DNA from 3 places in the Serratia aquatilis genome. Region 1 is predicted to be linked to each of the others. Evidence: riboswitches for the same ligand, from Rfam matches in the RefSeq annotation. Region 1 holds a riboswitch; each other region holds the start of a gene.

Region 1 (7,952 bases):
AACAAATGCCGGATCGATATGATATACCGACTGCACACCACGGGTGTTTTGCGCCACCAAAGCGGTGATCACACTGGTGCCGTAAGCAGCCAAGGCAGAGAAGGCTTTCAGGTCCGCCTGAATTCCAGCCCCGCCACTTGGGTCAGTACCGGCGATAGTTAAGGCATTAATCCGCTTCATTGCAGCTCCTCCGCACACAGATGGTAAAGCGCATCCAGAAATACTGCGGTAAAGCTGCCAGGGCCATGACAGCTGGCCGTTGCTCTTTCACCGCACAGTGCCATTACGCGGCAGGCGGTCGCCACATTGTCCAACCGCTCACCGGGAAGACTACAAAAAGCCGTTACCACCGCTGAAAGCGCACAGCCCGTTCCAACCACACGCGTCATCAGGGGATCGCCGCCGGTTACAGCCCAATCGCGTTCACCATCGGTGACGTAATCCACCGCCCCGGTCACCGCCACTATCGCCCCGCTGCTGCGCGCCAGTGCTCGCGCAGCCGGTAATGCCGCCAGCGAATCATCCCGGCTATCCACGCCACGGCCGCTGGCTTGCAGGCCACTCAAGGCCATCACTTCCGAGGCATTGCCACGGATTGCCGCTGGCTTCATGGCAAGCAGGTGCTGTGCAAAGCGAGTTCGATACTCCAGACCACCTACGGCAACCGGATCCAGCACCCAGGGCTTTCCCGCCTGATTAGCGGCTTCCACAGCGGCAAGCATGGCTTCGGCCCGTGGCTGATGCAGCGTACCGATATTAATCAGCAAAGCATCGGCCACACGGCTGAACTGCTCGGCCTCCTGGGGCTCCACCACCATGGCAGGGGAAGCCCCCAATGCCAGCAGCACATTGGCGGTAAGTTCTTGTACTACTTCATTGGTCAGGCAATGAATTAACGGGGAATGGCTTTTAAACAGGCTAAAGCAGGCAGCGGCACGGTTGCCGGGTAACACATCAGGTCGAGTGAACATATTGCTCCCAACCGGCGTTCAAGAAGGTGGGTACCGGTTGAGATACCGAGACTTCCCTACGCTGGTATAATCCAGATCAGGTAATACGGGTAATTTCTCAGCCGATTGCATCGGCACCCCGAGTCATTGAAAAATCATTAATTTTTGTTGGTTAACTAGCCAACGCCGATCAGGATAATCGCCAAACCTAGTGCTGTAAACTCATATCGGGATGAAAGGCAAGAATGCTAAAACAAGTGCCCCGAACCAATACGGGTATAGAAGTCGCGACTCATCAACAATTCTTAAAAAACTATCCAGGGACTTCACCGCCACTTCACACTCGGTGTTTAGATTAAGGTCCTTCTACTTCGAGGGATTGAATCATGATATTAAGCAAACGCCTGTGGGTTATCCTCTTTCTCACCATTGGTTTGATGACCGGGCTGGTCACCCAGGCGCGGGATCTGCCCACGGTGCAGGAAGGCGATATCATTTTCCACACTTCCCGTTCGGTACAGAGCCTGGCAATACAACAAGCCACCGGCTCGCGTTACAGCCATATGGGGATCATCCTGCTGCGTGACGGTAAGCCCTACGTTTTCGAGGCGGCGGCAACGGTTAAGTACACCCCCCTGGCAAGCTGGATAGATCGTGGGGAAAAAAAACAGTTTGTCGTTAAACGCCTGAAAAATGCCGAGCGAATAATGACGCCATCCGCACAGCTAAAAATACGCCAGCAGGCCAAGAACTTTGCTGACAAACCTTACGACATACGGTTTTCCTGGTCGGATGAAAGGCTGTACTGCTCAGAGCTGGTGTGGAAGATGTACGATCGGGCACTGGGGATAAAGATCGGTGAGCTGCAAAAAGTTCGCGAGTTCAATCTTAACGCGCCTGCCGTGAAACAAAAGTTGGGGGAACGGTATGGAACGCTGATCCCGTGGGATGCGTCGGTTATTTCACCAAAGGCGATGTTTGAATCACCGCTGTTGGTCACGGTGATAGCCAATTAATGTGAGAGTCAGTCCCCCATACACAGGGATAGGGGACTGACCTCTACCTATTAACTCTGGCACCTGACAACACTCCCTCGCCCTTCAGGAAAGGGTGAGGGGAAAATATCGATTACAAAAAACCAACACGACTCACGGAGCTAGATGGCGTCCTGCACCCGCAACTCCACCTCATGCGCCTCGTCCGCCTGTGGGATCTCCAATTTACTCAGCATCCGCGCCATCGCCTCAACAGGTACGCTGTATTCCCGTTCGGCATTCTGCCGCTGCCACTGGGCGTAGGGCACTTCCAAGTAAACAATCTTCACCCTGGCACCATAGGCGGTAAACAGTTCAACCAACTGGCTACGCAACTGCCGGGTAATATTGGTGGCATTCCAGACAAAAGGTTCGCCCCGTCGTAACAGCGCCTTAGCCTGTAATTTGGCCTGTTGCACCACCCAGCCGGTCGCGTTTTTATCGGTAGGAGACAACCGGTGTTGGCGGCGAATATTGTCCAGGCTGATAACCTCACACCCAGCGGCATGCTGCGCGATATAGCGATCTTTCCCCATTCCCGGCAGCGCACAGAGCAGCGTCACTTCACTCTGAAATTGCTGATAGGGAACAAAATCTACGCTCGCCAGTGGGTGCGTCAGGTAATGGTAACGCTGGCTATCGCTAGCAAAAGGACGCGCTTGTCCCCAGCATTGCTGCTCCTGACAAAACAGTTCGAACAGCTCAATGTTATCCAGCAGGCCGTTCTGGTCTTCGCAGTCGCGGCCCATCACGTCAGCGCGTGCCAACAACGCCAGCAACCGCGTGTCCAGCCGTAAGGCGGCTAATAACAGCGCCCGCTCCGGCGTTGGCCGCCCCATGATCCACAACGGTAAACCATGAAAGCGCACCAAAGCCGCAACCTGTTCACGTAGCTGAAACGGCGTAACAATATCCCGATACAAAATCGTGCGCGTGGTCAGTTCACCACGCTTAGCATGATTGGGTGATGTCACCGAACCATCGTCTGCGACTCGCGTGGTGCTACGTTTTTCGACATCATGCAGCAATGCGGCAGCCCAGACCAGTTCCTGCTGTTGCTCTGGCAACGTCAAAAATTGCGCAGACTCGGTCAGTGCCGCCAGCACGCGCTGGGTATGAATTGCCACATCGCCCTCCGCATGATGGCGGGGATCTTGCGGCACCGTGTGCATGTCAGCCACCCAGCGGAATTTAGCCGCCAGCCTGCTCCACTGTTTATCTTCACTCAGGCGCCACATGGTTGCCCCCTTGCTGATATTCATGTGCCATGCGTGCCCGTTGCCAATTCACCGTCCAGTGGCGGTCGGTTTTCACATGGTTTTTACGCACATACTTAAACACGTTATGAGAAAACTGAGCCACCGGGAATTCAGCCGCATTACGGGTGACAATCCCTTCCATAGTACAAGGCAAGCCAGTATGTACGTCGTGCGGCGCAAACCACCCCGCTCGACCCACCTGTTCCAGTATTGCCATGCGGTATTCCGCTTCAGTCTGGCGCGGCACGTTCTGCACCACTTCGGGCACACAGGCAAAATCAAATAATGCCGCGTAAAATTGTACCTCTTCCCAACTCAGCCACATGTCTTTACAGCGCACGGCGAAAAGATAGAAGTCCTGCTGCAGGCCGCGATACTCGATCGAATGCGTGGCATACAGATTCTCCCCAAACAGTTCGATATCGCCCAGATCGTTTTTAATCAGTTGCCAGCGCTGGCGGATCTGGCGTGTCCAGGCAGAAACCGTTGGTGCCGCATGGGAGCGCGCAAATACGCCATACTGATTCAGGCAGTTATTCTCGCCATCGAGTTTTTCCGTATGGACCAGAGAGTGAATTAAGCGTATGTCTTGCCAATAATGTTTATTGATCCGATCGTCACTCGTGGTTCCCGGCGAGAACGGATAATGGTACGTCCGACCATATTTATGAGTTTCCATATTCTTTCTTCTTAATTTATTGAGCTCTCGGCCTGCCCCATCAGGCCGAGAGTTTAGGCTAGGCTGTGTCCCTTAACTGTACGCGAGCGCCGCTGGCGGTCACTTGTACGCAGAGCAAGGCGTGAGCCGTGAGGTTGGGTGGGCCAAATAAGCGGCGAACAACGCAGCAATGCGTACAAATGGCCCCAGCCCTGCGGGTCGCGCCCCAAAAGGCCATCCTCTGCGTTGTCGGGCTTGAACAGAGGGCCACTCTGCCCTGCGCCCTCCGCCTTGATAATGGGCTTTTGGGTCTACGACGGCACCACGGACAGTTAAGGGACACAACCTAAGTTTCTTAAGCGAGCGGCGTAAATTTTTCGCCTTTAAATACACGAACCGGCGAACCACGCACTATTTGATGATGAAACATCCGTCGTTCAGCGCGCTGTTGGTCCAACTGCTGTTGCTCAAGCTGTTCCAAGCGGTGAGCGATCAGCAAATACGCTAAACGTTTATTGGCATGTTGGCTGCGCTCGGTCTGCACCTTAACGCTAATGCCACTGGCAATATGGGTGGCGCGAATAGCCGACTCCGTTTTATTCACATGCTGCCCACCCGGCCCGGAGGACTTCAAGGTCTCAAAACGGATCTCGCTCTCTTTTAGCACCGCTGCCGGAGAGAAACGCGCCGCACCAATAAACCAGTTTTTTCTGGAGCGCCCGCTGCGCCATGGGCTTTCGCAAATCCATTGCAGTGTCCCGCACCACTTGGCGGCCAATGACTCCGCCGCATCACCGTTAAGCATCAATAGCACCGAGCGCAACGTGCCCGGCAGGCGGCCATCTTCCCGCTCAACCTCATTGAGTTCCACCTGCATCGCCTGGGCTTCTTTGTGGAACTGACGCAGTGCCAGGCTCACCGCCAGGCAACATTCGTCCGGCCCTTGAGCGGCAGAAATTTGTAATAACATCATCCCTGCCCCCCGCTGGTTTTGTAGGTCAAAACCGGCTGCATACGTGCCACCAAAGTAACCAATCCGGCCTGCTGCAAGGCTCCCACTACGCTATCAATTGGCTTGTAGGCTTCTGGCGCTTCCTGATAAATCAGTTGGCGGTCGCGGCAAATCACCCGGCTGCCGAAGCGAGTTCTGGCCAACTGCTCGGTACTGAAACGCGTCGATAAGCGGCCTTTACACTCGGAGCGCATCCATTTGCGCCCGGCACCGTGCGCCAGTGAATACAGACTGCTGGCAGCCGGTAGCGGCTGGACAATATAGCTGTAGTCGCCGCGTGAGCCGGGGATCACCACCAGTCCTTCATCCGACGGTGTAGCTCCTTTACGATGCAGCCAGCCAGGCACACCCTCGATAGTTGCCGCTGCCAGCAGGTTATGATGGATATCCAGTAGACAATCGCCAGCAGTGCGAAGCCGTTGTAATATCCGCTGGGCAATGAGTTGCCGGTTATAGCCTGCAAAATCCAGCGCCTGTTGATGCTGTTGTAGGTAATCGTTAGCCGCGTCGCTATTTTCCAGTAGGCCGTGGTGCCCATGGGCGCGCAGATGCTGTTCCAGTATGAGCTGGCCCAAGCCACGCGAACCGCTGTGCACCAACAGCATCAGGCGTTTTTTATCAAGGCCGGTCTGCTGATGATATATTTCGTCGATGCGTAACAGTTCAGCAAAATGGTTTCCACCGCCAATGGTGCCCAAGGTTTGAGAATAAGCACTAAATGCTGGCGCAATATCCCCCAACGCTTCTTCATCTAACGGGCCGTCAATATTACCAATATTTTTTTCCAATTTATCCAGCGACTGTTTCATCGCCAGTAAATCTGTTTGCCATAGCGACATGCCGCAACCGATATCATTACCGATTAACGCCGGGTAGAAACGATGTTGTGAAAAGAAAGCGGCACCAACCGGGTACCCACGGCCTGGATGCAAATCTGGCATCCCGACTACGCGCAGCATATCCGGCAATTTGGCGGTAATTTCTAATTGTTGGATTGCATTTCCTTCAATCCAGGTTTGTTCCGACGCGATCAATGAAACTCGCGGCGCAACGGAGCGAATAGTATTGCTCATAACCAATCCTGATTAATATTTTATCTAATTTTGGGATTTGGCGGGCGGTAGCCCTAGCAATACCTGGAGAGCAGGAAATTATGCCTGAGGATACGACCCGCAAAGGGTAAACAGTGCTTGATAATTCATGATGTACCTCCTTTGCCAAGTGAATGAATGGGAAAACGCGGCGATAGTACATATAAACTACAGCGTTAGCAATGGTCGGTCGCCTCAATCGCAAAAATTAATTCGGTGAGCCTAAATATTCTATACTTTAAATAATTCGAGTTGCAGGACAAAAACGCAATGCGTTTTTGAACAGCGCTTGCGCTGGCCCCGCAGGGGCGAGGCCCAATTTTGGGCCGAGTAACGCGGAAACGCAACGAATCCTCAGGAGCTTACTCAAGTAAGTGACTGGGGTGAGTGAGGAAAGCCAACGCACATGCAACTTGAAGTATGACGAGTATATCCGAGTCAACGTTGCATTAAACTCAATGATAATTACTCTGTGCAGGCATCACATTTACCGTATTACAGATCCAGACAAGAAGGTTTTTATCAAACAACCTGCCAGTAGCCGCTTTTAGTCGACCCAACTCTGACTAAGCGTTTTTCCTGTTGCAACACCTTGATAGTTCGCTCAATCGTACGACTGCTTACCTTCAACTGTTCTGCAAGTTGCACAATTGTCATGGAGGGATTATCGGTCACAGCGGCTAAAATGCGTTCCGCTGTTCGGCTTAAAGGCAGTGGATTTTCTACCGACATTTGCACCGACATTTCTACCGACATCGCAATGGGATATCCTCGCTGCTCATCGATACCTTCGGTTAATGCTCGAACCAGTTTTTCCAGCATAAATGCAATGAATGGCGTACAGTCGCTGGCCCGGTCACACTCCCCCAATACACGGTAATATTCTTGCTGCTGATTGTGGATTAACGTTTCTACCGGCAACCATGCCAATTCTGAACGCCATTCACTGAGGATCAACGTTTGCCATAAGCGCCCCATACGCCCGTTACCATCGGCAAACGGATGGATGAATTCAAATTCGTAATGGAATATGGAACTGGCAATCAACGGATGAATATCTGTGTGCTGTAACCATTCCAGCAGATCGCTAACTAAACGCGGCAATTGATTGGCTGGCGGAGCCATATGGATAAGCTGTTTATCCCGATACACACCAACATTGCCACTGAGCAACTGACCTGGAGCATCCACTAGGCTGTGTCCCTTAATTGCACGCGAGCGCCGCTGGCGGTCATTTGCGCACAGGGCAAGGCGTGAGCCGCGAGGTTTGGTGGACCAAATAAGCGGCGAACAACGCCGCAATGCGCGCAAATGGCCCCAGCCCGAAGGGTCGCGCCCCAAAAGCCCGTTATCTGTGTTGTCGGGCTTGAACAGAGGGCCACTCTGCCCTTCACCCTCCGCCTTGATAACGGGCTTTTGGGTCTGCGACGGCACCACGGGCAATTAAGGGACACAGCCTAGGCCAACCATAAGTAAACGATGCGCTGCCAGTAAATCATCGAACCGATAGCTCTTCCAGCCAAGCAACTTTTCATAGGCAAGGATAGCGTTACGAACTTCCTGAATGTCTTTTGCTGGTGCCAAGACCCGTTTACCATCCATGATCGCGGTAACCTGTTCGGTAGACAGACTGTTGTGTTCAATAGCCAATGATGCCTGGATAGTACGGATGCGGTTCTCTTTGCGTAGCAAGGGAGAGGATTGCTCAGCATGCGCAGCCCAACGGCCTAATAGCTCGCCCACTTCAACCACTTGATTCAGAATGGTTGGTGTTATGGTGTAAGGCGGTTGATAACCAGCCATCTTGCTCCCCTTGTCATCAAAAAACAGGCCCGGAATCACATTGGCGGCCCTTGCGTTACGCAAATCATGGTGTGTTGGGTGCCAAATATCAAGCAGTTGACCGGTTTCAAATAGCTTCAGTTATTCCATGGGGTATCTTTATTAG
Region 2 (7,952 bases), 2.7 Mb from region 1:
TGCCAATACAGTCTCTGCCAGAGTTAACGCATAGGCGATCCCCAGCGTTTTTTTCCCAAATAAAGAAATGAAGTAATAACCAATGCGTGCACCCAACCCGGTTTTATTCAGGCTTAGCGAGATCATTATAGAGAAGCCAATCAACCAGATAAGCTGGTTGGAGAAACCGCTCAGCGCATCATCGAGCGCCGCTCCAGGTTTACCCGGATTGGTCACCCCCGTCAGGGCGACCAGCGCAATCGCAATAATGGAGACAGCCCCAATAGGCATCGCCTTGCCGATGATGGCAATGATGGTACCAATAAAGAGTGCTAACAAATGCCAGGCATTAGGCGTTACCCCTTCAGGTACTGGGATCACAAACCAGATAACCAAAGCAACAATAACGGCACATAGGGAAGGTAAAGGTTTGAGCGGTGTTAGTTTGTCCATAACATACCCACTTTCATGAACGGATGAGCGCGAAACTCGCGGCCTTAATTCATCATCTTAGTTAATAGGTTATAAAGTTATCAATGATTTTCATCAATTAACATAGCGTTACACTTCCCGCACCTTGGCACACATCCACAGCGCCAACAAAGCAAGCAGGGTGATCAACCAATAAACCATATAGTGCCCGAAGTTTTCGACCAGGACGCCTTGCAGAACACCCGCCAGGATCACGCCAGTAGAAATACTGTTGGTAAACAAAGTGGTTGCCGCACCAGGCCGCCCCGGCATCAGTTCCTGGAAGTAGAGCATACCGATCCCGGCAATGATGCCAATGAAGATCGCATTGAAAAACTGCAAAAGCATCAGGGCAGTTTTGAACTTGAACATTACCAGCCCTGCGTAGAACAGCACCCCGGCAGCAACCGCAAATAGCATCATTTTGCGCTTACCAAAATGTTTGACGTAATAGCCAGCCAACAGCATGGCCGGAATTTCAAGCCCGGCAGCAGTACCCATCAACCAACCGGCCAGCCGGTCCGGCAATCCTAAATCGGCGGTGATATAGAGCGGCATATCGATGATATACATAGTATTGCAGGTCCACATCAACATCGATGCCAGAAACAACAAACGGACATCAGGGTCACGCCAGGCGCTTATCGGCTCGATAGCTGGCGCATCCAAGTGGGTATCAACCGGTGCCCGCGCTACCGAAGGCAATATCAACCAGACCAACAGAACGCTGATACCAAAAATCCCTCCGGCAATCATGAACATCACGGTAAAACCATAGTTCAAGGCCAGCATAAACGACAGAGGGGGGCCAATGACCCAGGCCAGCGAGAGTTGAGCACGCATCACGGAACTGAACATCACCACTTCACGCGCTGAACTGTCCGCATACTCGCGCGCCAAGGCAAAAATTTGCGGCATGGCGGTATTGGCTATCGACGCCAGTAATACTCCCGCCGTTATCAACGTCAGATAATCCCGGTTGAAAGCAAACAGCAGGCTATTACCCACGGCCATAATGCAACAAAGCAGAATAAGTTTACGCCGATCACCACGGGTATCGGATCGTTTCGCCAGCAGAAAACTGACAATAATCCCGGCGACCGCATTGACGGTATAAAACATCCCAACCCACAGCGGGCGGACCTTTACTTCCGTGGTCAAAAACAGGCTTAGCGTCGGCGCCTGCAATGCCCCGGCAATGCCGGTAAGGAAAGCAATCATCAGGAAAGCGGTAAAAACGGGGTTAAAACGGCGTGGCAAACTGCGTGCGAAATTCATACCAGCATCCCTGACCAGAAAACGAAAACGCTTATGCTACAGAAGGAAAATGACAGAAGAAAGCAACTGTTACAGATAAAAATGCCAGCGGGTTACCCCACTGGCTGGTGAAAAGCACCATTACTCAGAAACACTTTTTATTGAAACAGAGCGAAGCTGTACTCATCTACCCAATGGGTTTTCAAGGGGCAACCAACAAGGCTGCGGCTTGAACAAAGGATTGAACAAATAAGAAAAGACCTCTGCACCATTTCAACTGCAAGAATTATCGGCGTAATATAAGGAAAGATAAATTGACGAATTATGCCAGAGAGTTCCTCTTTTATGCCCACCTCACGTTTGCAACAGCAGTTCATTCGCCTATGGCAGCACTGCCACGGTATGCCAACCGAAACCACGCTGCAGGAGTTGGCAGAAATGCTCAGTTGTTCGCGTCGCCATGTGCGCTCGCTTTTGGGAGCCATGCAGCAGCAAGGTTGGCTGACTTGGCAGGGTGAGTCCGGGCGCGGGAAACGTTCACACTTAAAATTCCATTACACCGGTATTGCATTGCAACAACAGTGGGCCGAAGAGTTACTGGAACAGGATCGCATCGACCAGCTTGTACAACTGGTCGGGGATAAAAATGCGGTACGCCAGATGCTACTCTCTCAGTTAGGCCGTAGTTTCCGCTTGGGAAAGCATATCCTCCGGGTTCTCTACTATCGCCAGTTGTACAACCTGTTACCCGGTTCGGCACTACGCCGTTCAGAAACGCACCTGGCCAGACAGATATTCAACGGCCTGACGCGCGTAAACGAGGAAAATGGGGAACTCGTTTCCGATCTTTCACACCACTGGCAAGCTATCACTCCTCTCCATTGGCGTTTTTATCTTCGCCCGGCAATCCGTTTTCACCATGGGCGTGAAATGGAAATGGAGGATGTGACCCAGTCGCTGAACCGTCTGATCCCACAATCCCTGTTTGCACATATAGATAAGGTTGTCTCGCCAACGCCACACGTTATCGATGTACATTTGCATACCCCTGATTATTGGCTACCGTGGCTATTGGGTAGCGTGCATGCCATGATCCTGCCACGCGAGTGGCAAAGTCTGCCTGACTTTGCCCGCCATCCGATCGGCACCGGCCCTTATCGAGTCATACGCAACCATCATAGCCAGATGAAAATCCACGCCTTTGATGACTACTTTGGCTATCGCGCTCTGATTGACGAAGTGAACATCTGGGTATTGCCGGAGGTGAGTGAGGAGTTAGTGCACTCCGGCGTACAATTGCAGGGGGACGATACCGGCAAAAATGAGTTGGAAAGCCGCCTGGAAGAAGGCTGCTATTTCCTGTTGTTTGATCAACGCTCAACGCTGGCGGCAGCTCCAGAGATCCGCAGTTGGCTATGCGAACTGATCAATCCGATAGCACTGTTGAGCCATGCTGGCCCGCTATATCAGCGCTACTGGGCACCGGCTTACGGCATTCTTCCACGCTGGCTGCATAACCGTGCATTAGGGCAGCAGCCCAAACCCGTAGGTTTGAGCGAACTTACGCTGACGTTTTTCAGCGAGCACTCCGAGTTCCATGCGATCCAGCAAGCCATGGGCTCCCTTTTGGCCGAACACGGTATCAAGCTTAACGTGCAAATCATTAGCTATGATGCCTGGCACAAAGGTGAGGCGAAAAGCGATTTGTGGCTTGGTAGCGCTAATTTCACGCTGCCACTGGAGTTTTCGCTGTTTGCCACACTGTATGAATTACCGCTGATCCAGCACTGCCTGAGTGAGGATATTACGCAGGATGCTGCGCTGTGGCGGGAAAATCGCCTGCCGATGGCAGAGTTTTGTCAACGTCTGGTCAGTTGTCATCAGTTACACCCATTGTTTCATCACTGGTTACAACTGCACGGTCAACGCAGTATGCGCGGAGTTCGAATGAACACCCTCGGCTGGTTTGATTTCAAATCTGCCTGGTTGATACCACCTGAAACATAATCGCCTATGATTAGCACAACTTAGCCTTTATAATGCCAGCGTCTCAACGGGGTGCGGAAAGCAACGATCTTGGTATAAGACCAAACGGATCCTGTTTTTCCGCTGAGAACACACCCGTCGAACCTGATCCGGTCAATACCGGCGGAGGGATTTGAGCATGGCAAGTTGATTATCTTTTACACATGCCCTCAGATACCTTTGCCCCTTATTCTTCAGGAGTGCAAAGTGGTCAAAAAATACCTGTCCTGTCTATTACTACTAGCCGCCATGCCAGTCCTGGCAAAACCAACGCTGACTGTCTATACCTATGATGCTTTCGCCGCCGACTGGGGCCCTGGTGCCGCGGTGAAGAAAGCCTTCGAGGCTGAATGCGACTGTGAATTGAAATTCGTTGCATTGGAAGATGGCGTTTCGTTACTCAACCGCCTGAGAATGGAAGGCAAAAACAGCCCAGCCGACGTGGTTCTTGGGCTGGACAATAACCTGCTACATGCCGCACAACAAACCGACCTATTCGCTGAAAGTAACATCGATACCAGTAAGCTCACTATACCGGGTGGCTGGCAGAACAAAACTTTTGTGCCCTTTGACTATGGCTACTTTGCCTTCGTCTATAACCAGGACAAACTGAAAAACCCGCCGAAAAGCCTGAAGGAGCTGGTCGATAGCGATCAGCCCTGGAAGATCATCTATCAGGATCCGCGCACCAGTACGCCTGGGCTTGGCCTGCTGCTCTGGGTGCAGAAAGTGTATGGTGATCAAGCACCGCTTGCCTGGCAAAAACTGGCGAAAAAAACCGTTACCGTGACCAAAGGATGGAGCGATGCTTACAGCCTATTCCTGAAAGGTGAAGGTGACATGGTGCTGAGCTATACCACCTCCCCCGCCTACCACCTGATAGAAGAGAAAAAAGACAACTATAAGTCGGCGAATTTCAGTGAAGGGCACTATTTGCAGGTTGAAGTGGCAGGAAAGCTAAAGACCAGCAAGCAGCCTGAACTGGCAGAGCGTTTCATGGAGTTTATGGTTTCACCGGCCTTCCAGAACACTATTCCCACCGGTAGTTGGATGTATCCGGTAATCAAAATGCCGCTGCCTGCTGGCTTCGAACAATTAACTCAGCCGCAAAAAGCATTAGAATTCAGTTCAGAAGAAGTCGCGCAGCAACGTAGCAACTGGGTACGGGCATGGCAAACCGCCGTCAGCCACTGATCCCTTCATGGCTCTGGCCAGGGCTGATTGCCGCCAGCCTGATCGGCATTATCGCTGTGGCCGCCATGGGTTCACTATGGCGGCATGCCCCAGGCATCGATTGGCATAGCCTGTGGCAAGACGCTTATTTGTGGCACGTGGTGCGATTTACCTTCTGGCAGGCGTTCCTGTCTGCCTTGATTTCTGTTTTTCCCGCCATCTGGCTTGCAAGAGCACTTTATCGTCGGCGTTTCCCCGGCCGCGATTTGCTGTTGCGCCTGTGCGCCATGACATTGGTGCTCCCCGTTCTGGTAGCGGTATTTGGCATACTCAGTGTTTATGGTAAACAAGGTTGGCTGGCAACGCTCTGCGGCTGGTTAGGCGTTAACTACAGTTTCTCTCCTTATGGTCTGCAAGGTATTCTGCTAGCCCATTTATTCTTTAACCTGCCGCTGGCCACCCGTTTGTTATTGCAAACGTTGGAGAACATTCCTACCGAACAACGCCAACTGGCGGCGCAATTGGGAATGAACGATTGGCAACAGTTCCGTTTTGTGGAGTGGCCAGCACTGCGCCGCCAGATCCTGCCCAGTGGCGCATTGGTTTTCATGCTCTGTTTTGCCAGTTTCGCTACCGTGCTTTCATTGGGGGGCGGGCCACGAGCCACGACGATTGAGTTAGCTATCTATCAGGCATTGAGTTACGACTACGATCTCAGCCGGGGGGCGCTACTGGCATTGATCCAACTGGGCTGTTGTTTGGGGCTGGTGGTGCTTAGCCAACGTTTGAGCCAGGCACTCCCTGTCGGCTATACCCACGCCCAGCACTGGCGCAATCCCCAGGACAACTTCTGGCAACGTGGTTGTGACATGCTGCTAATAGCCGCAGCGCTATTGCTACTGTTACCTCCGCTGCTAGCCATCATCATCGATGGAGCCAACCAAACCCTGGTTACTGTGCTGCAACAGCAAGCCCTGTGGCAGGCGCTGTTCATTTCGTTACGCATTGCGGTCTGCGCAGGCTTGCTGTGTATCCTATTGACTATGATGCTGTTATGGAGCAGCAGGGAACTGAAACTGCGGCAAAAAAACGCCTGGGGGCAATCGTTGGAACTGAGTGGCATGGTGATCCTGGCGATGCCGGGTATCGTGCTGGCGACCGGTTTCTTCCTGTTGCTTAACGACACCACCGGGCTGCCGCAGTCACCCTATTCGCTGGTGATCCTCACCAACGCGTTGATGGCCATACCCTACGCATTGAAACTGTTGGAAAACCCGATGCGCGATTTGGCCGAGCGCTACAACCCCCTGTGCTTATCGCTGGATATCCGTGGCTACCGGCGATTACGCTGGATCGAGCTGAAAGCGCTGAAACGACCACTGGCGCAAGCATTAGCCTTTGCCTGTGTGCTATCGATTGGTGATTTCGGCGTAGTCGCCTTGTTTGGTAACGAGCAGTTCAGAACTCTCCCCTTTTATCTCTATCAACAGATTGGGGCTTACCGCAACAATGACGGTGCCGTTACCGCATTGCTGCTCCTGTTACTCTGTTTCCTGCTGTTTACCCTGATTGAACGTTTACCGGGCCGCCATGCTGATACTTGAAAAACTGACTTACCTATACGATCACCTGCCGATGCGCTTTGACCTGCGCATACGGCCTGGAGAACATGTTGCGATACTGGGTCCTAGCGGAGCGGGTAAAAGTACCCTGCTCAGCCTGATTGCCGGTTTTCTGACGCCCGCGAGCGGCAGGTTGTTACTGGATGGCAACGATCACACCAACACGTCTCCAGCCAAGCGCCCGGTTTCGATGCTATTTCAAGAAAACAACCTGTTTGCTCACCTGACAGTGATGCAGAATATCGGGCTGGGGATGGATCCTGGCTTGAAATTGAATACAGAACAAAAGAAACAGCTGGCGCAGATTGCCCACCAGGTCGGGTTGGAAGAACATCTGCAACGTTTACCTTCCCAGCTTTCCGGTGGGCAGCGACAGCGCGCCGCGCTAGCGCGTTGCCTGATCCGCCAGCAGCCAATTCTGTTACTGGACGAGCCTTTCTCTGCCCTTGATCCTGCCCTGCGCAGCGAAATGTTACTGTTACTCGAAGACGTGTGCCGCCAACGTCAGCTCACGTTGCTGATGGTATCGCACAATCTTGAAGATGCCGCTCGCCTCGCGCCACGAACCTTACTGGTAGTTGATGGCCGCATTTACTATGACGGCCCCACCCAGGCATTGATGGATGGCACTACGCCAGAAGCGCGCGTATTGGGTATCAAGCATAAACAGTGATCTGCCACGCGTTTTTTATGCTAAACCAAGAAACCTGTTGTGCGAATTTTGCACCTGTGGTTTTATAAAATCCTGTTTTTTACTACTGATGATAAGGTTTCCCTGTGATCGCATCCTCGTTGACCTCGACCCTACTAATTACCGCGCTACCAGCCGCGGCGGTCGTCGTACGTGTGGTGGTGGTCGTCGGCAGTGCGCCGTAGGGTCCGAATCAACGTATCGATTCCCAAACCCCGCCGGCGCAAACCGGGCGGGGTTTCTTGTTTTAGTCCCCTGCCCAGTAATGTGACCGGCCTTGAACAAGGATAGGAACATGGCAATTTCGGGCACGCCTCAACAAGGCCAACGCTTTACCGGTGCGCAGTTGATCATTCATCTGCTGGAGCGCCAAGGTATTACCACCATTGCCGGTATTCCCGGCGGTGCCGCGTTACCGCTATACGACGCACTGAGCCAAAGCCGCACCATTAAACACGTACTGGCCCGCCATGAGCAAGGCGCTGGTTTTATGGCACAGGGCATGGCCCGTACCAACGGCAAAGCCGCGGTGTGCATCGCCTCCAGCGGCCCGGGAGCCACCAACCTGGTCACCGCGATTGCCGACGCCAAACTCGACTCAATCCCGTTGGTATGTATCACCGGCCAGGTGCCCTCCTCAATGATCGGCACTGACGCTTTTCAGGAGGTTGATACCTACGGTATTTCGATCCCAATAACCAAATACAACCATCTAGTGCGTGATATTCGCGAAC
Region 3 (7,952 bases), 1.2 Mb from region 1:
AGACGGCGCGCCACAGTACCCGGCGGCGGCAGCATCGGCAGTTGATCATAACGATACCAACCCGCATTAAGTAACTCTTTCGGATCGTGACGCAATTCACCGCTGTGATAATCAGCCATGAACGCCATCATCAATGAATGAGGAAACGGCCAAGGTTGGGAGGTCACATAACGTAGATTAGTGATAGCGATATTGCTCTCTTCCATAACCTCACGCGCCACGGCCTGCTCTAGGGTTTCCCCGACTTCGACGAACCCGGCCAGCACCGTATGTATCCCGCCACGATGGCGAACATGTTGCGCCAGCAGGATCTCGTCATGGCGACGAATGGCGACAATCACGCAGGGCGCAATCTGTGGGTAATAACGTTCACGGCAGTTATTACACAGGCAAGCGCTCTCAGTGCGGCTGAGATGCATTTCATGTCCACAATAACCGCAAAACCGGTGCGAACGGTAAAAATCCGCCAATTGCACACCGCGCCCGGCAAGCTGGAACAGATCACGATCGAGATCGAGCAGTTGCCTCACCGATCCCATATCTCTTGGCATTGGTTTGCGGACCAGCCAGACCTTTGCGCCGTCCCATTCGCCAATCTGACGAGCCAACTGGCCCTGTAGTGAAAATGATGCGGAAGAACCAAACGGCAGTTCACCATTTGGTAACCAAATTTTGCTTTCATGGCTGATGATCCACCAGCCATTTTCGTTACCCGTTAATGCAAGTTCCATATGTTGTTGCACAACCTCTGCTTCACTGGCAATCTAGGGATGGTCTTGTTACATTTTAATAACTTACTGTTTTTTTCTATTACTTACGGAGTCAACTATGCTCAACCGACTGGAAAGCCTGACTCAACGCGTTGGTGGCAGTAATGAGTTAGTCGATCAATGGCTACAAGCACGCAAACAGTTGCTGATTGCCTATTGCGCATTGGTCGGCATCAAACCCAATAAAGAAAAGCATACCCCGCTGAATGAAAAAGCGCTGGATAACTTTTGCTATCATCTGGTGGATTATCTCTCTGCCGGGCATTTTCACATCTATGGCAAAATTATCAAACAAGTGGAAGGTTCTACCAGCCCTAAAATGGCCCTGACCACCAAGTTCTACCCCAAGTTACAGGCTAATACCGAAAGCGTCATGGCGTTTCACGATCGCTTTAGTGAAATTGAGTTCGATAAAAATATGCGGCAGGAACTCAATCAAGCCTTGTCAGAAGTCGGCGAGGTGTTGGCTTCACGTTTTGCACTGGAAGACCAGTTAATTCAGCTAGCAGCGGAAACCTGGCAACAGGGTAATCCCGACGCAGCCAATACAGGAACGGTGCAACATCCAGCCTGATTTAAGCCTTGCCCCTCATTTTTCACACCGCAACACGGCTGCAGAGTGAAAGATGAGGGGCAAGCTTGTAGTTTTTATTCTCCCTTCTATACCCAAGTTACTTCGAGTTGCAGGTAGGCGGCAACCGAGAGATTCCCCAGGCGCTTGGTAAACCAAGTGACTGAGGTGAGTAAAGGCAGCCAACCCCCCTATAACTTGAAGGGCGACGTGTATATACTGGGTGCTCTTGTCGGAGTGCCTAGCGTTGATTTTCCATTAAATCGGCCAGGCTGAGACCGTTAATTCGGGATCCGCGGAACCTGATCGGGTTAAGACCCGCGAAGGAAACAAGAGTAATCCATACCCGTCATGCTTGACGTTGCAGGTGCGTTGGCTTTCCTCGCTCACCCAGTCACGTACTATCTGTACGCTCCCGGGGCTCGCTGCGTTGCCGCCTTCCTGCAACGCCAATTATTTAGGGTATGCCGCCACTGGCAACAGACCTGCCTTAGGCTACCACCATTACTCCCTCCGAGCTCCAGACAAGCAATTTTCCGAACATCACCACACTGATAGGAATTTGCTATGTCTAATGTAAATAAAACCCGTGTCCGTAAACAACGACGTGATGAAGCGCAGTCTTTCATTGCTTCTCTGCAAGGTGTGACCTTCCCCAACTCCCATCGTATTTATCTTTCTGGCTCTCGAAGCGACATTCAGGTCCCAATGCGGGAAATTCAACTCAGTCCGACGCTGATCGGCGGCAGTAAAGATAACCCGCAATATGAACAGAATGAGGCCATTCCGGTATATGACACCGCAGGTCCTTATGGCGACCGGCAAGAAACGCTGGATGTTCACCGGGGCCTGAAAAAGATACGTGCGGGCTGGATCGCTGAACGTGCGGATACGCAAACGTTAGCCGACGTCAGTTCTGGTTTCACTCAACAGCGGCTGGCGGATGAGGGACTGGATCATCTGCGTTTTGAACACCTGCCGCAGCCGTGTAAAGCCCTGGCGGGTAAATGCGTAACACAATTGCACTACGCACGTGCCGGTATTATTACGCCGGAGATGGAATTCATCGCCATCCGCGAAAATATGGGCCGTGAACGCGTTCGCAGTGAGGTTCTGCGCCAGCAGCACCCAGGTCAAAACTGGGGAGCCAACCTGCCTGAAAATATCACGCCGGAATTTGTACGCCAGGAAGTGGCGGCTGGCCGTGCCATCATCCCCGCCAATATTAACCACCCAGAATCTGAGCCGATGATTATTGGCCGCAATTTCCTGGTCAAGGTGAATGCCAATATCGGCAACTCAGCGGTTAGCTCCTCGATTGAAGAAGAAGTGGAAAAGTTGGTGTGGTCGACTCGCTGGGGCGCAGACACGGTGATGGACCTCTCCACTGGCCGTTATATCCATGAAACGCGCGAGTGGATCCTGCGTAACAGCCCGGTGCCGATTGGCACGGTGCCCATCTATCAGGCGCTGGAAAAAGTGAACGGTGTGGCAGAAAACCTAACCTGGGAAATGTTCCGCGATACCCTGTTGGAACAGGCCGAGCAAGGCGTGGATTATTTCACTATCCATGCAGGGGTGCTGCTGCGTTATGTGCCGATGACCGCCAAACGTCTGACCGGCATCGTGTCACGGGGCGGTTCAATCATGGCAAAATGGTGCCTATCACATCACCAGGAAAACTTCCTCTATCAACATTTCCGTGAGATCTGCGAAATTTGCGCTGCTTACGATGTTGCACTGTCGCTCGGTGATGGGTTGCGTCCTGGCTCTATTCAGGATGCCAATGATGAAGCGCAATTTGCCGAATTACGTACCTTGGGCGAATTGACCCAAATAGCCTGGGAATATGATGTACAGGTGATGATCGAAGGCCCTGGGCATATACCTATGCATATGATCCACCGCAATATGAGCGAAGAGCTGGAGCATTGCCACGAAGCACCATTCTATACGCTGGGCCCTTTGACCACCGATATTGCACCGGGTTATGACCATTTCACCTCTGGCATCGGTGCCGCAATGATCGGTTGGTTTGGCTGTGCGATGCTTTGCTATGTGACACCGAAAGAACATTTGGGTTTGCCGAACAAAGAAGATGTGAAGCAGGGGTTGATTACCTACAAGATAGCCGCTCATGCGGCCGATTTGGCAAAGGGCCATCCCGGTGCACAGATCCGTGATAACGCTATGTCCAAGGCGCGCTTTGAATTCCGCTGGGAAGATCAGTTCAACCTGGCTCTGGACCCTCTAACCGCCCGCGCTTACCACGATGAAACACTACCGCAGGAATCAGGCAAGGTTGCTCATTTCTGCTCAATGTGCGGGCCAAAATTCTGTTCGATGAAAATCTCGCAGGAAGTCCGTGACTATGCTGCGGCACAGACGGCGGCCAACACAGTAGAGATCCAGTTGAGCGGCATGGAGAAAATGTCTGTCGAGTTTCGCTCGCGTGGCAGCGAACTTTACCATAGTGCGTCCAATCTGCAGGAGGAGGTTAATAATGACTGAAATTATCACCCCCTTCCCCGCTACACCGCACAAGCTGGGCTTATACCCGGTTGTTCAGAGTGTTGAATGGATCGCCCGCCTGCTGGATGCGGGCGTTACCACAATTCAGTTACGCATCAAGGATCAGGCAGATCAACAGGTAGAGGCAGATGTTGCCGCAGCCATCGCTTTAGGCAAACGTTACCAGGCTCGGCTGTTTATCAATGACTACTGGCGGTTGGCGATCAAGCATCAAGCCTATGGTGTGCACTTGGGGCAGGAGGATTTGGATACTGCCGACCTGGTTGCAATCCACCGAGCAGGATTACGGCTAGGCGTTTCTACCCATGATGACGCTGAGCTAGCTAGAGCTATCGCCGTAAAACCCTCCTATATTGCGCTAGGGCATATTTTCCCGACGCAAACCAAAGAGATGCCGTCAGCCCCCCAAGGGCTAGCCGAACTCAAACGCCACCTCGCCGGATTGCAGGATCACCCGACGGTAGCCATTGGCGGCATTAGTATCGACCGTGTGCCAGCCGTGCTGGCTTGCGGCGTCGGCAGCGTCGCCGTGGTCAGTGCCATCACCATGGCACCCGACTGGCGTGCGGCCACCGCGCAATTGTTGCAACTGATCGAAGGCAAGGAGCCGAGCAATGCTGAGTGACCAAGAGTTTCTGCGTTACAGCCGCCAACTGTTGCTCGAAGAGGTAGGTCCCGAAGGGCAACACAAGCTGAAGCACGCGACGGTGCTCATCGTCGGTTTGGGTGGATTAGGCTCCCCAGCCGCGCTGTACCTTGCCGCCGCTGGGGTTGGCACTTTACTGTTGGCCGATGATGACAAGTTGCACATTACTAACTTGCAGCGGCAAATTCTTTATCGGACCGTCGACGTTAACAGCAGCAAAGCCCAACTTGCACAACGCGATTTGCAGGCACTCAACCCGCTGGTGGAATGCATTGCATTGGAACAGCGCCTTGCCGGCTCAATCCTGAGTGACGTCGTGGCCCGTGCCGATCTGGTACTCGATTGCAGCGATAATATGGCCACCCGCCATGCGGTTAATGCGGCCTGTTTTAACACAGGTGTGCCTTTAATCAGCGGTAGCGCTGTGGGCTTCAGCGGCCAATTACTGGTTATTGAACCACCCTATACGCAGGGTTGTTATGCCTGCCTCTATCCCGAGCAAACCGAGCCACAGCGTAATTGCCGTACAGCAGGAGTGCTCGGCCCGGTCGTCGGTATTATCGGCACGCTCCAAGCACTGGAAGCCATCAAAATGCTGGCGGGAATGCCTTCTCACCTCAGTGGCAAGCTGCGATTGTTCGACGGCAAGCAGCAAAGCTGGAACACACTACAGTTGAGCAAAACGACAGCTTGCAACGTCTGTGGAGGTTCAGCATGAAAATTATGCTGAATGATCAACCACTGGAGCTGGGGCAGCAGCTGAGCATCCTGGCTTTGCTCGAACAACTGGAGCGCCACCAGCCAGGTACCGCATTGGCGATAAATCAGGTCATCATTCCACGCGACGACTGGGCAAGCCGTTTCGTACAGGATGGTGATGATATTCTTTTATTTCAAGCAATTGCTGGGGGCTGACATGCTGCAAATCGCCGATACTACTTTTACCTCACGCCTATTGACCGGCACAGGTAAATTTGCTTCGTCAGCATTGATGCTGGCCTCTCTGCAAGCCTCTGGTTCCCAGTTGGTCACTATGGCAATGAAACGCGTCGATCTACGCAACGGTAATGATGCCATTCTGGCCCCGCTGCAACAGTTGGGCGTACGGCTATTACCGAATACTTCCGGGGCTAAAACCGCTGACGAGGCGGTATTTGCCGCTCGACTGGCGCGTGAGGCGCTGGGAACTCACTGGGTGAAACTGGAAATTCATCCCGATGCAAAATATCTGCTACCCGATCCGATCGAAACCCTGAAAGCAGCAGAAATCCTGGTTAAAGAAGGGTTTGTGGTACTGCCGTACTGCGGGGCCGATCCGGTGTTGTGTAAACGGCTGGAAGAAGTAGGCTGTGCTGCCGTGATGCCGTTAGGTGCACCAATAGGGTCTAATCGCGGGCTACTTACCCGCGATTTTCTTCAGATCATTATCGAACAGGCTAAAATCCCTGTGGTAGTTGATGCCGGAATTGGTGCCCCCAGTCACGCGTTAGAAGCGATAGAACTGGGGGCTGATGCCGTATTGGTCAACACCGCCATTGCAGTAGCTGGCGATCCGGTAAAAATGGCCCAGGCTTTCCGTCTGGCCGTCGAGGCGGGCGAGTTAGCGTACCACGCTGGGTTAGGTAGCCAACAGCGGACCGCCATCGCATCCAGCCCGCTAACAGCCTTCCTGAGCCACTCAGGGGAGGCTCTCTAATGGCAGATGATTTTAGAGAACACTTGCAACAATGGGATTGGGACGATCTCCAGCTTCGCATCAACAGCAAAACTGCCCGCGATGTTGAAAATGCGCTCAATGCAGAAAAGCTGACGCGGGATGACTTCATGGCGCTCATTTCCCCCGCTGCCACGCCCTATCTGGAGCCTTTAGCGCAGCGTGCGCAGCAGCTTACACGCCAGCGTTTTGGCAATGTTGTGAGTTTTTACGTGCCACTCTACCTCTCTAATCTGTGTGCCAACGATTGTACTTATTGTGGTTTCTCAATGAGTAACCAACTTAAGCGCAAAACGCTGGACTCAGAGGAAATAGAACGGGAATGCACAGCCATTAAAGCCCTTGGCTTCGAGCATCTGTTGCTGGTTACCGGTGAACACCAGCGTAAAGTCGGCATGGACTACTTTCGCCAGCATATCCCCACTATCCGCCGCCATTTCAGTTCATTGATGATGGAGGTCCAACCGCTGGCACAGGAAGAGTATGCCGAGCTAAAAACCCTCGGGTTGGATGGCGTTTTGGTTTATCAGGAAACTTATCATCTCGCGACCTACCAACGGCACCACCTGCGCGGGCAAAAACAGGACTTTAACTGGCGGTTGGCAACAGCGGATCGTTTGGGCCGCGCCGGGATCGACAAGATCGGACTAGGAGCGCTCATCGGGCTTTCTAACAGTTGGCGCGCCGACTGCTATCTGCTGGCCGAGCATCTGCTTTATTTGCAACAAACCTACTGGCAGAGCCGCTACTCGATCTCGTTCCCTCGTTTGCGCCCCTGCACCGGCGGCATTGAACCGGCATCACTGATAAGTGAGCCGCAACTGATGCAGTTAATCTGCGCTTTCCGCTTATTGGCTCCTGATGTTGAGCTGTCATTATCGACTCGGGAGTCATCCTTCTTCCGCGATCATGTGGTCCCAGTGGCTATCAACAGCGTTAGTGCCGGCTCCAAAACCCAGCCTGGTGGATACGCTGACGATGTTCCACCTCAGTTGGAACAATTTGAACCGCATGACAGCCGAACACCCCTGCAGGTGGCGCAAGCCATTCAAGCAGCCGGATTACAGCCAGTATGGAAGGATTGGGATGACTATTTGGGACGCGCTGCGCAACCACCTGTAACGATTACAAGACAGCCCCAATAACGCGGGAACCACTACGCAAAGCAATAAAGACAGGCTGGAGCGGTAAATCAGCATCGTTATAGTGACGTTGTTGGTTATCAAATCCGAAACCAACCAAGGTTATCTTCCCCCTCTTGATGACCTTGCCTAACCCAACACCGGGTCGTGCGGAGACTGGCCGCACGTTCCCGGTTTCTTTTTTACCCGCCGCGAGCGAAACGACGTCAATCTACGGCCTGAGGCTTCATTCTCATGCCAACAATGGCTGACAGCAGGCACCCCATTGCCAGATAAGCAGCCACTAAATGCCAGGAGCCGCCCATAAACTCAACCAGCAAGACAGCGATAAACGGGGTGAAACCACCACCAACCACACTGGCAACCTGGTAACCAACGCCAGCCCCACTATAGCGGTATGCCGTACCAAACAGTTCAGTAAACATTGGCTGTTGCACGCTGACGAGCATATCGTGCGCCACGTTGCCCAACATGATGGCAAAGAGGATAATCATCACGGTATTACGGCTTTCTAGCGCCATGAAAAATGGAACAGCACTGGCGAATCCGATTAACGCGCCGGTGACGTATATCCTGC

Evidence for each region. A riboswitch is a leader RNA that binds a small molecule or an ion and turns the genes downstream of it on or off. The one in region 1 is predicted to bind thiamine pyrophosphate.
Region 2: it holds a riboswitch for thiamine pyrophosphate, as region 1 does, so the genes downstream of both, thiB (thiamine ABC transporter substrate binding subunit) here and thiM (hydroxyethylthiazole kinase) in region 1, are expected to answer to the same signal.
Region 3: it holds a riboswitch for thiamine pyrophosphate, as region 1 does, so the genes downstream of both, thiC (phosphomethylpyrimidine synthase ThiC) here and thiM (hydroxyethylthiazole kinase) in region 1, are expected to answer to the same signal.

The regions. Positions count from the first base shown of each region.
Region 1 is NZ_CP173186.1:1,621,974-1,629,925, reverse strand. Features, by position in the region: gene thiD (bifunctional hydroxymethylpyrimidine kinase/phosphomethylpyrimidine kinase) at 1-180, opposite strand, end outside; gene thiM (hydroxyethylthiazole kinase) at 177-971, opposite strand; TPP riboswitch at 1,008-1,102, opposite strand; gene SAQUA_RS07335 (YiiX family permuted papain-like enzyme) at 1,337-1,966, shown strand; gene SAQUA_RS07330 (AAA family ATPase) at 2,107-3,246, opposite strand; gene SAQUA_RS07325 (RNA ligase family protein) at 3,206-3,922, opposite strand; gene prfH (peptide chain release factor H) at 4,257-4,874, opposite strand; gene SAQUA_RS07315 (RNA ligase RtcB family protein) at 4,871-5,986, opposite strand; partial or broken gene SAQUA_RS07310 (Fic family protein) at 6,527-7,198, opposite strand; partial or broken gene SAQUA_RS07305 (Fic family protein) at 7,466-7,807, opposite strand.
Region 2 is NZ_CP173186.1:4,319,105-4,327,056, forward strand. Features, by position in the region: gene SAQUA_RS19490 (DASS family sodium-coupled anion symporter) at 1-432, opposite strand, end outside; gene SAQUA_RS19495 (MFS transporter) at 541-1,728, opposite strand; gene sgrR (HTH-type transcriptional regulator SgrR) at 2,053-3,714, shown strand; TPP riboswitch at 3,752-3,882, shown strand; gene thiB (thiamine ABC transporter substrate binding subunit) at 3,940-4,926, shown strand; gene thiP (thiamine/thiamine pyrophosphate ABC transporter permease ThiP) at 4,902-6,509, shown strand; gene thiQ (thiamine ABC transporter ATP-binding protein ThiQ) at 6,496-7,200, shown strand; gene ivbL (ilvB operon leader peptide IvbL) at 7,320-7,403, shown strand; gene ilvB (acetolactate synthase large subunit) at 7,514-7,952, shown strand, end outside.
Region 3 is NZ_CP173186.1:387,677-395,628, reverse strand. Features, by position in the region: gene nudC (NAD(+) diphosphatase) at 1-731, opposite strand, end outside; gene rsd (sigma D regulator) at 829-1,344, shown strand; TPP riboswitch at 1,565-1,687, shown strand; gene thiC (phosphomethylpyrimidine synthase ThiC) at 1,909-3,852, shown strand; gene thiE (thiamine phosphate synthase) at 3,845-4,498, shown strand; gene SAQUA_RS01735 (ThiF family adenylyltransferase) at 4,488-5,237, shown strand; gene thiS (sulfur carrier protein ThiS) at 5,234-5,434, shown strand; gene SAQUA_RS01725 (thiazole synthase) at 5,436-6,215, shown strand; gene thiH (2-iminoacetate synthase ThiH) at 6,215-7,378, shown strand; gene shiA (shikimate transporter) at 7,582-7,952, opposite strand, start outside.